DNA from 4 places in the Kitasatospora sp. NPDC058218 genome. Region 4 is predicted to be linked to each of the others. Evidence: riboswitches for the same ligand, from Rfam matches in the RefSeq annotation. Region 4 holds a riboswitch; each other region holds the start of a gene.
What was found. A riboswitch is a leader RNA that binds a small molecule or an ion and turns the genes downstream of it on or off. The one in region 4 is predicted to bind cyclic di-AMP.

Region 1: it holds a riboswitch for cyclic di-AMP, as region 4 does, so the genes downstream of both, ACFVYI_RS33700 (family 16 glycosylhydrolase) here and ACFVYI_RS01500 (NlpC/P60 family protein) in region 4, are expected to answer to the same signal.
Region 2: it holds a riboswitch for cyclic di-AMP, as region 4 does, so the genes downstream of both, ACFVYI_RS41595 (transglycosylase family protein) here and ACFVYI_RS01500 (NlpC/P60 family protein) in region 4, are expected to answer to the same signal.
Region 3: it holds a riboswitch for cyclic di-AMP, as region 4 does, so the genes downstream of both, ACFVYI_RS11515 (peptidoglycan DD-metalloendopeptidase family protein) here and ACFVYI_RS01500 (NlpC/P60 family protein) in region 4, are expected to answer to the same signal.

What each region holds. Positions count from the first base shown of each region.
Region 1 covers NZ_JBHVWC010000065.1:61,382-64,581, reverse strand. Annotated here, with positions in the region: gene ACFVYI_RS33700 (family 16 glycosylhydrolase) at 13-1,278, opposite strand; cyclic di-AMP (ydaO/yuaA leader) riboswitch at 1,281-1,445, opposite strand; gene ACFVYI_RS33695 (hypothetical protein) at 1,910-2,239, shown strand; gene ACFVYI_RS33690 (alpha/beta hydrolase) at 2,310-3,200, opposite strand, start outside.
Region 2 covers NZ_JBHVWC010000123.1:7,697-10,896, reverse strand. Annotated here, with positions in the region: gene ACFVYI_RS41600 (cytochrome P450) at 1-848, shown strand, start outside; cyclic di-AMP (ydaO/yuaA leader) riboswitch at 1,124-1,297, shown strand; gene ACFVYI_RS41595 (transglycosylase family protein) at 1,301-2,221, shown strand; gene eno (phosphopyruvate hydratase) at 2,465-3,200, shown strand, end outside.
Region 3 covers NZ_JBHVWC010000014.1:122,128-125,327, forward strand. Annotated here, with positions in the region: gene ACFVYI_RS11510 (DUF2470 domain-containing protein) at 1-228, shown strand, start outside; gene ACFVYI_RS11515 (peptidoglycan DD-metalloendopeptidase family protein) at 691-1,725, opposite strand; cyclic di-AMP (ydaO/yuaA leader) riboswitch at 1,730-1,890, opposite strand; gene ACFVYI_RS11520 (MFS transporter) at 2,201-3,200, shown strand, end outside.
Region 4 covers NZ_JBHVWC010000002.1:108,463-111,662, forward strand. Annotated here, with positions in the region: gene ACFVYI_RS01490 (NYN domain-containing protein) at 1-159, shown strand, start outside; gene ACFVYI_RS01495 (NlpC/P60 family protein) at 373-1,416, shown strand; cyclic di-AMP (ydaO/yuaA leader) riboswitch at 1,739-1,894, shown strand; gene ACFVYI_RS01500 (NlpC/P60 family protein) at 1,905-3,068, shown strand.

The DNA.
Region 1 (3,200 bases), on a different contig from region 4:
GGGGGGACGGGCCTAGCGGTAGACGCGGACGTAGTCCGCGGCGAAGGTGATCGGAGCCGTGCCCTGCGGCGCGGGGTGGTACTGGCCCGCGCTCAGGGACAGGTTGAGGATCAGGTACGCCGACCAGCCGGCACCGACGCCCTTGCCGTCCGAGAAGACCTTCGCGCCGTTGATGTACCAGTCGACCGAGTCGGCGCCGTACTGGGTGCCGACGGTGACCCACTGGTCGTGGGCGATCGCCTTCGCGTCGGTGACGTACTTGTGGTCCGCGTTGACGTGGTTGGTCAGCTCCAGCAGGTTGGCGTTGTCCGAGTGGTACTCGAAGGTGTCGATCTCGCCGTGGCTGCCGCTGGTGCCGTTCCACGTCCACAGCGCCGGCCAGGCGCCGGTGCCGGCCGGGAGCTTGACCCGGGTCTCGACGTAGTCACCGGTCTTCACCTTGAAGCCCTCGCTGGAGTACTCGGTGGTGAGCAGCCCGGTGTCCCAGGCCTGCTTGCCGTTCTCCAGGGTGTGGCTGCTCGGCTTGGCGGTGAAGGTGGCGGCGCCGCCGGAGACGGCGACGTTGTTCTTGTTCAGCCAGTCGAGCTTGTTGTCGTTGGGGTTGTGGTCGCCGTAGTGGTACGAGCTGCTCTTGTCGGCGGTCCAGCGCGAGCCGAGGGCGAGGCTGTTGAACTCGTCCGACCAGGTCAGCGACTTCCCGGCGACCGGGGCGCCGGTGGCCGGGGGCGACGGGGCGGCGGTCGCGGTGGGCGACGGCGTCGGGGTGGGCTTGGGAGTGGCCGTCGCGGTCGGCGTCGGGGTGGGGGTGGCCGTGGCGCCGGAGACCACGAGCTGGCGCGAGGGCAGGTTGTGCCAGGCGCCGCCGAGGTCCTGCCAGAAGCCGAACTGGGTGTACGTCCCGGCGGGCAGGGTGCGGGCACCGGTGGTGATCGACAGGCCGGTGGGGCAGATCTGCGCGTTGGAGACGTTGCCGGGGAAGTCGAGGTTGCGCCCGGCGGCGTCGCGGACGCCCACGCCGACGGTCTTGGCGGTGAAGCAGGCCGAGGAGTGGACGGTCAGCGCGGCCGTGGTGGCCTTGCCCGCGACCATGGTGGCCGGGGCGAGCTTGTCCTGGGTGACGGTCGGCACGGTGGCCGCCTGGGCGCCGGTGAGCGCCGGGACGCCGAGGAGCCCGGCGCCGCTGATGGCGAGCGCGCCGGTGGCGGCGACGGCGGCCTTGCGGCCTCGGTGGTTGGGACGGGCGTGGCGCGGGGTCGCGCGCCGGGCAGGCTTCTGCATGGCGGTGTCCTCTGTGACGCCTGCGAGGTGAGCTGTCGGGTTCGGGCTGAGGTTGCCCGGCCGCCTGTGGAGCGGCTTCACCCCTAGCCTCGGCCGGTACGCGGGAGCGCACGGGTCGGGCACTGACCTGGGTCCCCCGCTCCCGTCCACTGTGGTGCTCGACTGCCGACCGGCGGGTGGACAGGACTCGGCGTCCCGACGGCGGGGTCCGCGAAGACGGACTCGTGCAGGCTAGGCAGGCCGCCCGGAAGGCGACAACTCACCGGGGGATGTTGTCGCGCAGCTCACAGTGGGGCGGGGCGGAGTTGATCAAGTCGCCGGTGGAGTTGATCAGTTGGCGGTGGGGTCGGCCGGGGTGGCCGGTGGGGTCGGCCGGGCGGGCGATCGGGCCGGGAGGTCGGCCGGGCGTGGGCCTGCGCCCCGCGCGCCGGGCGCCCGGGCCGGTGCCGGGCGGTGGGTCCGCCGAGCGGCCCGGCGCCGCCTGCGGTGCCGGTGCCGCGCCCGGCGGCCGGACGGCGCGGGGTGCTGCCCCGCGGCGGGGTGCCCGCAAGTCCGCCGCGAAGGTCGGCCGGTCGGATAGGTTGGGGGTCCAGCCCTACCGCACAGACGAGAGACGAGGACCAGTCCCGCCATGACCGCGCCCCTGCCCGCCTTCGCCGGCCGCACCTACCTCTTCCAGGTCGACAACGGCGCGGCCTTCCGCAACGCCTACTCGCCGGACGGCAAGCGGCTGCGCTGGGAGGGCCTCGGCGAGTCGGCGGGCCAGTGGGAGGACGTGGCGCTCCACATCGCCGAGATCGGGCCGGAGCTGTACTTCGTCAGCTGGACCGAGCAGAGCGGCATCACCGTGAGCCATGTGATGGACCTCGGCAAGCTGACGGTGCGCGCGTTCTGGACGTACGAGGGCGAGGGCGGCCGGGTCGGCGAGCTGCACACCGGGACGCTGGAGCCGGTGGCCTGAACCGTGGCCCGGACCGTGGCCTGAGCGCCGCCGGGCCGGCCGTGCCGTGGCCGCCCGGCGCCCGTCCCGGTCAGACCGCGCGGTCCGGCACCCTGAGGCGCTGGGAGAGCCACTCCAGCGAGGACGGCAGCAGCCTGCTCCAGGTCTCGAAGTTGTGGCCACCGGTCTTCATCATGCTGTAGGAGACCTTCATCGGGCCGTGCGCGGCGGCCACGAACGCCTCGGTGTCCCGCCGGTAGTCGCCGTCGCCCTCCCTGGTGCCGGCCAGCAGCACGGACACCGCGGGCTGCGGCAGGTTCTTCAGCCGCCACATCAGGTCGGCCTCGTTGCGACGCTGCTGGCTGCCCTTGAAGAGGTCCCCGGTCGTCGGGTCGTCGGCGGCCTGGTAGTAGCCGGAGAGCGAGACGGCGGTCGGGAAGACCTCCGGGTGGCGCATGGCGAGCTTGAGGGCGCAGTAGCCGCCGGTCGAGTTGCCCATGAAGCCCCAGGCCTGCGGGTCGGAGGAGACCCGGTACGTCGCCTGGATCGCGGCCGGGACGTCCTTGGTGAAGTACGTCTCCGACTGCGCGCCGCCCGGGATGTCCTCGCACTCGGTGTCCTGCGGGAGCGCGGGCGAGGGGCGCATCAGTACCATCACGGTCGGCTGCATCCGACCCTCCTGGAGCAGCTTGAGCGCCGCGCCCGGGTAGTTCAGCCGGGTCACCAGGTTCTTCGCGATACCGGGGAAGCCGGTGCTCACGATCACCGCCGGGAACTGCTTCTGCGCGTACTCCGGCTGGAAGTACTGCGGCGGCAGGTAGACGTACCCCTCGGTGGAGAGCCGGGTGGCGGCGCCGTCGATCCGGACCTCGCGGATCTCACCGGACTGCTTCGGGTCGCGGCCCAGCGCCCCGCCGCCCTTGACGGACGCGTGCCCGATGGTCTCCACCTGCAGGCGGCCGGACGCGTCCGCCTTGTTCTG
Region 2 (3,200 bases), on a different contig from region 4:
AGTTCGCCTTCCCGCTCCCCATCTACGCGATCTGCGACCTGCTCGGGGTGCCGGCCGAGGACCAGGACGACTTCCGGGACTGGGCGGGCATGATGATCCGCCACGGCGGTGGGCAGCGCGGCGGGGTGGGGCGCGCCGTCAAGCGGATGCGCGCCTACCTGGCGGAGCTGATCCACCGCAAGCGGGCCGATCCCGGCGACGACCTGATCTCCGGCCTGATCCGGGCCAGCGACCACGGCGAGCACCTGACCGAGAACGAGGCCGCGGCGATGGCCTTCATCCTCCTCTTCGCCGGTTTCGAGACGACCGTCAACCTGATCGGCAACGGCACCTACGCGCTGCTGCGCAACCCCGGGCAGCGGGCGCTGCTCCAGGACTCGATCGCCCGTGGCGAGAGCGCCCTGCTGGAGACCGGGATCGAGGAACTCCTGCGCTACGACGGGCCGGTGGAGCTCGCCACCTGGCGCTTCGCGACCAGCCCGCTGACCATCGGCGGGGTGGAGATCCCGGTCGGCGACCCGGTGCTGGTGGTGCTCGCGGCGGCGGACCGGGACCCGGCGCGGTTCGCCGACGAGAACACCCTCGACCTGGCCCGGACCGACAACCCGCACCTGGGCTTCGGGCACGGCATCCACTACTGCATCGGTGCTCCGCTGGCCCGGTTGGAGGGGAGGTCGGCGCTCACCACCCTGCTCACCCGGCTGCCCGATCTGCGACTCGCCGAAAGCCCGGAGAACCTCCGCTGGCGCGGTGGCCTGATCATGCGTGGACTTCGTGACCTCCCGGTGGAATTCACCCCCGAGAAGCCGTCCGCGGAACCGTCCACCGAGCCTTCGACCGGCCTCTGAGCAATCCGTGCGGCGATGCCCCGGCCGTGTCTCGATCTCGACCATTCGAGCCTCCGACACGCTGACGGGGTGTCGCTGTTCTGCTCTCACCGGGGGTCTGAATCACCATCAATCAGGACATAGCCCTGTTGTTGGTAGGCGATCGGCCACGCGCCGTAATTTATGTGTGATACCTGCGATATGAGCTTGTTATTGATGTGAGGATCTGTCTACCCTCCCTGGAGTTCGCAGCTGCGGACCTCGTGCGCGGAACGCCGAATCCTGCCCGCCGCGTCACGGGAAACCGACCAGAACCCTTGGGCAGGGGCGGGGGAACCAGGTTTGTTGCCGTCCCCCACGGCTTGGGGTGAAGCCGCCCGCGCGGGCCGAAAGACTCCGCGTCACGCGGCCGGGCCACCTCCCGGTCCGAACCCGACAGCTCACCTCGCAGGCGTGCGGAGAGGGAAAACGTCATGCTCTTCGTCGGAACCGGCCGTCATCGTCGTCGCACCCAGACCGAGAAGGCCATCGCCGTGGCCGGTGTGGCCGGCGTCGGACTCGCGCTGCCGCTGCTCACCGCCACCGGCGCCTCCGCCGCCCCGGCCTCGACCTGGGACGCGGTCGCCCAGTGCGAGAGCGGCGGCAACTGGAGCATCAACACCGGCAACGGCTTCTACGGGGGCTTGCAGTTCACCCCCAGCACCTGGAAGGCGTACGGCGGCACCTCGTACGCGCCGCAGGCCCACCAGGCCAGCAGGGCGCAGCAGATCTCGGTCGCCGAGAAGGTCCTCGCCTCGCAGGGGCCGGGCGCCTGGCCGGTCTGCTCGCAGAAGGCGGGCCTGACCAAGGGCGGCGCCGCGGCCCCGGTCGACACCTCCTCGGACGCCGAGCCCGCGGCCCAGCAGCCCGCCGCGCCGAAGCCCGCGCAGTCGAAGCCCGCCGCGCCGAAGCCGGCCCAGTCGAAGCCCGCTCAGAAGCCGGTCCAGCAGCAGGCCCCGAAGCCCGCCGCCCAGCAGCCCGTCCAGCAGGACGCGCAGCAGAAGCCCGGCTGGGACGCCGACGCGAAGGTCTTCTGGTACCAGAGCAACGGCGCCTGGTACTGGACCAGCCACCAGGGCGTCTACCAGCAGTACGCGGGTCAGGCCGCCGGCCAGTACGCGGGCCAGGACAGCCGCCCGGCCGCGGCCCACGGCGCCCCGGTCGCCGCAGCCGCCCCCGTCGCCCAGCAGCGCGCCGACCACGGTTACACCGTCCAGTCCGGTGACACCCTGTCGACCATCGCCACCGCCCAGGGTGTCCAGGGCGGCTGGCAGACGCTGTACGACGGCAACCGCGGCACCGTCGGCACCGACCCGAACCTGATCCTCCCGGGCCAGGTGCTCGACCTCGGCTGACGCCCGCCGGTGCGGTGGCTCCACGAAGGGGGCCGATCAGGCCCCCTTCGTCCGCATCTGTTCCCCTTTCATGGGGCAACCAGGTGAACTACCGGTGGGTAGCCGGGCCACACGCTGAGACGGGACCGAGGTCGACGTGGTCCCGAGAGCCCGTGCGGTTAGGCTCTGGTCGTAACGACTCCGCAACCATCCGGCCGACAGCACCCATCGTCAGCCGAACCTGCTTCCGCTAGGAGATGCCTCGTGCCGTCCATCGATGTCGTCGTAGCCCGTGAGATTCTCGACTCGCGTGGCAACCCCACGGTCGAGGTCGAGGTCGGCCTCGACGACGGCAGCACCGGCCGTGCCGCTGTCCCGTCGGGTGCCTCCACCGGTGCCTTCGAGGCGCTGGAGCTTCGCGACGGTGACAAGAACCGCTACTTCGGCAAGGGCGTGGAGAAGGCCGTCCTGGCCGTCATCGAGCAGATCGGCCCCGAGCTGGTCGGCTACGACGCCACCGAGCAGCGCCTGATCGACCAGGCCATGCTCGACCTGGACGCCACCCCGGACAAGTCCTCGCTCGGCGCCAACGCGATCCTCGGCGTCTCGCTGGCCGTCGCGCACGCCGCCTCCGAGGCCAGCGACCTGCCGCTGTTCCGCTACCTGGGCGGCCCGAACGCGCACGTCCTGCCGGTCCCGATGATGAACATCCTCAACGGTGGCTCGCACGCGGACTCCAACGTCGACATCCAGGAGTTCATGATCGCCCCGATCGGCGCGGAGTCCTTCTCCGAGGCCGTCCGCTGGGGCGTCGAGGTCTACCACACCCTCAAGGGCGTGCTGAAGGAGCGCGGCCTGTCCACCGGCCTCGGCGACGAGGGCGGCTTCGCGCCGAACCTGGACAGCAACCGCGAGGCCCTGGACCTCATCACCGAGGCCATCCAGAAGGCCGGCTACGTGCCCGGCAAGGACATCGCGCTCGCCCTGGACGTCGCCGCCT
Region 3 (3,200 bases), on a different contig from region 4:
GCCCTGCTCGCCCGGCTGCTGGACCGGGAGCTGCTCGCCGGACACCCCGACATCCGCCCGCTCGCCCTCGACCGGTACGGCCTGGTGCTCCGCCTGGACCACCCGTACGGCCACCGCGACGTCCGTCTGGTCTTCCCCGAGCCGGCGCGCGACGCGGACGAGTTCGGGCACCGCGTGCACCAGCTGCTGACCGCCGCGAACAGCGACCTGCCCGCCCACCGGTCCTGACCGGGCATCGGACGACGCCCCCCGAACTCGACACCCGCCCGAACCAGGCGCCCCCCGAACGCCACCCCGCACCCTGCACCCCGCGCCCCCGCCGCAGGAATTGCCGAGCGGAATTGACGGCCCGTCCGACTCCGGACGGGCCGGCCGAATTCGGGGACGGAGCCACTCGGAAACGGTCCGGACAACCGAAACCGAAATACCGGAGCGAGCAACCGGACGTGAGAGCGGGTCAACCATCACATTCGCCTCGAACAGGGGGGATGAACTGCACTGCAAATACGGGGACGGAAAACGAAAGCGGCCGGCCCGGCTCACGAAGGATATTCGTGAGCCGGGCCGGCCTGGGCGTGTCCCGCGCCCATGATCCACTGGTGGTGCGGCGATCACCCGGTCGAGCGGTCACCCGACATGACCATCCCGGGAGGTCGTTCGCCCCGCACCCAGCGGTGGTCCGACCTCAGGTCAGATGGAGACGCCGTGCGCCCGCAGGTAGGCGATCGGGTCGATGTCCGAGCCGTACTCCGAGCCGGTGCGGATCTCGAAGTGCAGGTGCGGGCCGGTCACGTTGCCGGTCGCACCGGAGAGGCCGATCTGCTGGCCGGCGGTGACGGCCTGACCGACCTTCACACCGATCGAGGACAGGTGCGCGTACTGGGCGTACTTGCCGTCGGCGAGCTTGATCTCGACCTCGTTGCCGTAGGCGCCGCCGTTGCCGGCCTTGACCACGGTGCCGGCCGCGATGGCGCGCAGCGGGGTGCCGGTGGAGGCGACGAAGTCGGCACCGGTGTGGTGACCGGAGGACCACATCGAGCCGGCCACGCCGTAGGCGGTGCCGAGCTTCGGGTTGGCGACGGGGGCGACGTAGCCGGAGGTGGCGGCCACGGCGGCCGGGGCCTGGGTGGCGGCCGGCGCGGCCGGCTTGGCGGCGGGGGCGGCCGGCTTGGTGGCCGGGGCCTGCGCGGGCTTGGCGGCCTGGACCGGCTTCGGGGTGGCGGGCTTGGCGGCCGGCTTCACCGAGTCCTGCGAGACCTGCGGCTTGGCCGCGGGGGCGGCCGGCTTGGCGGCCTCGGCGGCGGCCGGAGCGGCGGCGGCCTTGGCGGCGAGCGAGAGCTGCTGACCCGGGAAGATGAGGTTCGGGTTGGCACCGACGACCGAGCGGTTGTGGTCGTACAGCGCCTGCCAGCCGCCCTCGACCTGCTTGGCGTCGGCGATCTTCGACAGGGTGTCCCCTCCGACGACCTTGTAGCTCTCCTCGGCCGGAGCGGCGGCGGGCTTGGCGGCCTCGGCGGCGGCCGGAGCGGCGGCGGCCGGAGCGGCGTCGACGCTGGTGGCACCGGTCCAGGTGCTGGTCTGCGCGGGCTTCGCGGCCGGGGCGGTGTGGGCCTGGGCGCTGATGGTGGTCACCAGCGGAAGGGCGAAGGCGGCGCCGGTCACGGCGGTGGCGATGCCGATGCGGGCGGCGCGGGGCAGGGCGATACGACGGGCCTGTGCGGGCATGGGGAACTGTCCTCTCCGACGCCTGCGAGGTGAGCTGTCGGGTTCGGGCTGGAGTTGCCCGGCCGCATAGCGCGGCTTCACCCCAAGCCGGACCGCGAATTCCGGTCCGGCGACTTACCTTTGGGTCCCCCGCTCCTGCCGTACAGAGTTCGGTTCGTACCACCGGGCAGCGGCAGGACTAGGCGTTCCACCCGGTGGCCACCCGGGCCAATGCCGGGCGGTCGCTGAACTAAAACCCATCCGTCCGGGTGAAGCAATGTCGATCTCTTGAATCGACAACCAATGCCGGGAAGGTCGTGACACTCCGAATGATCGACTGCACGGTATGTGCACAATCGATTAACCGCGCGCCACTGATCCGCGACGCTCCGCCGATTTCGGTGTCCTTCCGCATGCGATCGGCTACGGAAAGCCATCTGCCGACACACCCCCGGTGAGCCTTGTCACGTCGGCTCCCGGGGCGCACGATCGGGCGGTGGCCACCTCCGAGGCCGGCACCCTGCGCCTGGGCACCGCGCAGGGCCGCTGGGTACTACTGGCGACGGTGCTCGGCTCCAGCATGGCGATGCTCGACGGCACCGTCGTCAACGTCGCCCTGCCGCGGATCGGCACCGATCTCGGCGCCCCGCTCGCCGCCCTGCAATGGACACTGAACGCCTATCTGCTCACCCTGGCCGGCCTCATCCTGCTCGGCGGCGCGCTCGGCGACCGCTACGGCCGGCGCCGCGTCTTCCTGATCGGCGTGCTCTGGTTCGCCGCCGCCTCGGCGGCGTGCGCGGCGGCGCCCACCATCGAGGTGCTGGTCGCCGCCCGCGCGGTGCAGGGCATCGGCGGGGCGCTGCTCACCCCGGGCTCGCTCGCGATGCTCCAGGCCGTGTTCCACCCGGACGACCGCTCGGCGGCGGTCGGCCTCTGGTCCGGCCTCGGCGGGGTGTCGGCCGCGATCGGCCCGTTCCTCGGCGGCTGGCTGGTGGACGGCCCCGGCTGGCGGTGGATCTTCCTGTTGAACGTCCCGCTCGCCGTCCTGGTGATCGCGGTGGCTTCCCGGCACGTCCCGGAGAGCCGGGACGAGAGCGCGACCGGCCGGTTCGACATCCTCGGCGCGGCGCTGGCCGCGCTGGCCCTGGGCTCGGTCACCTACGCGCTGACGGCCGCCGGAGCCGGGCTCTCCCCCGAGGTCTGGGTGGCCGGTGCGGCCGGTCTGCTGCTGGGCGCGGCGTTCGTCGTGGTCGAGCGCCGCGTCGAGGAGCCGATGCTGCCGCTCGGCCTCTTCTCCTCCCGCCTGTTCACCGCGGTGAACCTGGTCACCCTCTGCGTCTACGCGGCGTTCAGCGGAGTGTTCTTCCTGCTGGTCGTGCAGTTGCAGATCGTCTCCGGCTTCTCGCCGCTGGTCTCCGGGCTCGCCCTGGTGCCGATCACCGTGCTGATGCTGGCGCTGTCCGCCCGGGCCGGCCGGCTCGGCAAGCGGATCGGTC
Region 4 (3,200 bases):
ACGGCGGACGAGCTGATCCGCCGGCTGGTGCGGGCCGAGCCGCAGGGGCGTCCGGTGGTGGTGGTCTCCGCCGACCGGGAGGTCGCGGAGGGCGTGCGGAAGGCGGGCGCGCGCCCCGTGGCTTCCGTTCTGCTGTTGAACCGGTTGGCCCGGCCCTGACCGCGTCCGGGTGCTGTCCAGGTCGAAGTGACGCCTGGTCAGCGCCCGGTTTGCGGGGATGTGTGGGTCCGGTGAAGTCATGGCGGGGAGCGGAAGTTCACGCCATCGGGGGAGTGGCGGAAAGCGTGGATCTTCACTAGGGTCTGGCGTCAAACCTATTTTCCGGATTCTCACCCAATCGGGTGAGTCCCGTTGGAAGAAGGAGCCGGTCTCTTGGCCACCCACCGCCGTCCCAAGCAGCCGAGCCGCGCGCGGGTCTCCGTGCTCACCGCTGCCGCGGCGACCGCGGTCGCCCTCTCCGCCCAGGTCGCCGCGCACGCCGCGCCCACTCCCTCCCCCAAGAAGGAGGACGTGAAGGCGCAGATCGACCAGTTGCAGGAGGAGGCCGAGCAGGCCACCGAGAAGTTCAACGGCGCCAAGGAGCGGGCCGACCAGCTGCGCAAGCAGTCGGACCAGCTCCAGGACCAGGTGGCCCGCGGCCAGGACCAGATGACCCAGCTCCAGGGCGGGCTGGCCGAGGTGGCGGCCGAGCAGTACCGCACCGGCGGCATCGACCCGTCCGTCCAGCTGATGCTCTCCTCCGACCCCTCCGGCTACCTGGACAAGGCCTCCAGCGTCCAGCAGGCCAGCTCCAGCCAGACCGAGGCGCTCAAGGGCCTGCAGGACCAGCAGCGCCGGCTGGACCAGCAGAAGGCCGAGGCGGCCGCGATTCTGGCCTCCCTGGACAGCACCACCAAGGACCTGAACCAGTCCAAGGCCGAGGTCAACAAGAAGCTCAAGGAGGCCCAGGACCTGCTGAACTCCCTCAGTGCGGCGGACCGGGCCGCGCTGAAGGCCGCTCAGCAGCAGGCGGACCGCGCCTCGCGCGGCAGCGAGCGGACCGACCTGGGCAGCCTGCCGCAGGGCAGTGGCATGGCCGGGGCGGCCGTCGCCAACGCGATGAGCAAGCAGGGCTCGCCGTACCAGTGGGGCGCCGTCGGCCCGAGCGGCTTCGACTGCTCCGGCCTGATGGTCTGGTCGTACGCGAAGGCCGGTGTCTCGCTGCCGCGCACCTCGCAGGCGCAGGCCAACTACGGCTCGAAGGTGCCCTCGCTCGCCGAGGCCCAGCCGGGCGACCTCATCATCTACCGCGCCGACCGCAGCCACGTCGGGATGTACATCGGCAACGGGATGGTGGTCCACGCGCCGCACACCGGTGACGTGGTCAAGGTGATGAAGGCCGACGCGATGCCGATCAACGCGATCCGCCGGGTCTGACGGACCGACACGCCCACGGGCCGGGATCCGGCCCTGTGATCCGCGCCACCTCCTGATCGGGGGTGGCGTCGGCGTCTGCGGCTGCTTGATGACAAACGATCAGCTCCGTGTGGGCAAGTGATCACGCCCGGTCATATTCGCGCATGACCTTGGATCTTCTTTCGGCATTTTTCTGACAAGGATTTGAACGGATCACGGTTCTGTTACTAGGGTCGTGCCTCGAACCACCGCACAGTCGATCACCCAGCAGGGGTGGCGGCGGAGGTTTACCGCCGAGTTCGCGAAGCAGCGGGGCAGAGCATCTGCCCGACGGGGAGCCCAGTAGTCGGGGGCGCTGTGGAACGGAGCCGGGGAACCATGTTCCTCCGGGGTGAATCGGCGCCAGGGCGACCGCAGCAGCGGTCGGTGAGGCGTCGTAGGGCAATGCTTCCGGCCCGAACCCGTCAGCTCACCCGGTAGGCGGACGTAGGAAGAAGGAGTCCGCCTTCGTGGCGTCCCATCGTCGTCCCAAGCCCGCCGGCCGCGCCCGGGTCTCGATCATGACCGGTGTCGCCGCTGCCGCGGTCGCCCTCTCCGCGCAGTCCGGCGCCCACGCCGACCCGACGCCGACCAAGGACCAGGTCAAGGAGCAGGTCGACCAGCTCAACGAGCAGGCCGAGCAGGCGACCGAGAAGCTCAACGGCGCCCAGGCCAAGCAGCAGGAGCTGCAGAAGCAGGTCGGTGAGCTGCAGGACAAGGTGGCCCGCCAGCAGGCCTCGGTGACCGAGGCCCAGGGCGGCCTCGCCGAGATCGCCGGCGAGCAGTACCGCAACGGCGGCATATCGCCGACCGTCCAGCTGATGCTCTCGTCCAGCCCGGACAGCTTCCTCACCCAGGCCGGTGCGATCAACCAGGCCGGCAGCACCCAGTCCAACGCGCTGAAGGACCTCCAGGAGCAGCAGCGCAGGCTCGACCAGGACCGCAACGAGGCGCAGGGCAAGCTCGGCGAGCTCGAGGCCACCACCCAGCAGCTGAAGGCCTCCAAGGACGAGGTCCAGGGCAAGCTGGCCAAGGCCCAGGACCTGCTCAACACGCTGACCGAGCAGGAGCGCGAGGCGCTGCGCGCGGCCGAGGAGAAGGCCGCCGCCGAGGCGAAGGCCAAGGCGGACGCCGCCAAGGCCGAGGCCAAGGCCAAGGCGGACGCCGACCGCGCCTCCCGCGACAACAGCCGCGACAACCTGGCCGGCTCGTCCTCGTCGACGGCTGCCAAGCCCGCCGCGTCCTCCCCGGCCCCCGCGCCGTCCGCGCCCGCCGCCAACGGCTCGCGCGCCGCCGCCGCGATCGCCGCCGCCGAGAGCAAGCTGGGTGCGCCGTACGTCTACGGCGCCTCCGGCCCGGGCTCGTTCGACTGCTCCGGCCTCACCAGCTGGGCCTACGCCCAGGCGGACGTGTCGCTGCCGCGCACCTCGCAGGCCCAGGCCACCATCGGCACCAACGTCGGCACCAACATCGCCAACGCCCAGCCCGGTGACCTGATCATCTACCGCTCGGACCGCAGCCACGTCGCGATCTACGTGGGCGGCGGCCAGGTCATCCACGCGCCGAAGCCCGGTGCGAACGTCCGGTACGAGACCGCCAGCATGCTGCCGATCAACGCCATCGTGCGCGTCTGATCCGGCGTCCGCCTGCACGGGCCCGGTCTCCCCTCGCGGGAGGCCGGGCCTGCGGCTTTCGGGCAGGACCGCGCTGGTGTCCGATTGCGGGTCAAATATTCGGGTTGGGAGGGGTTTGGACTCGATCGCCCG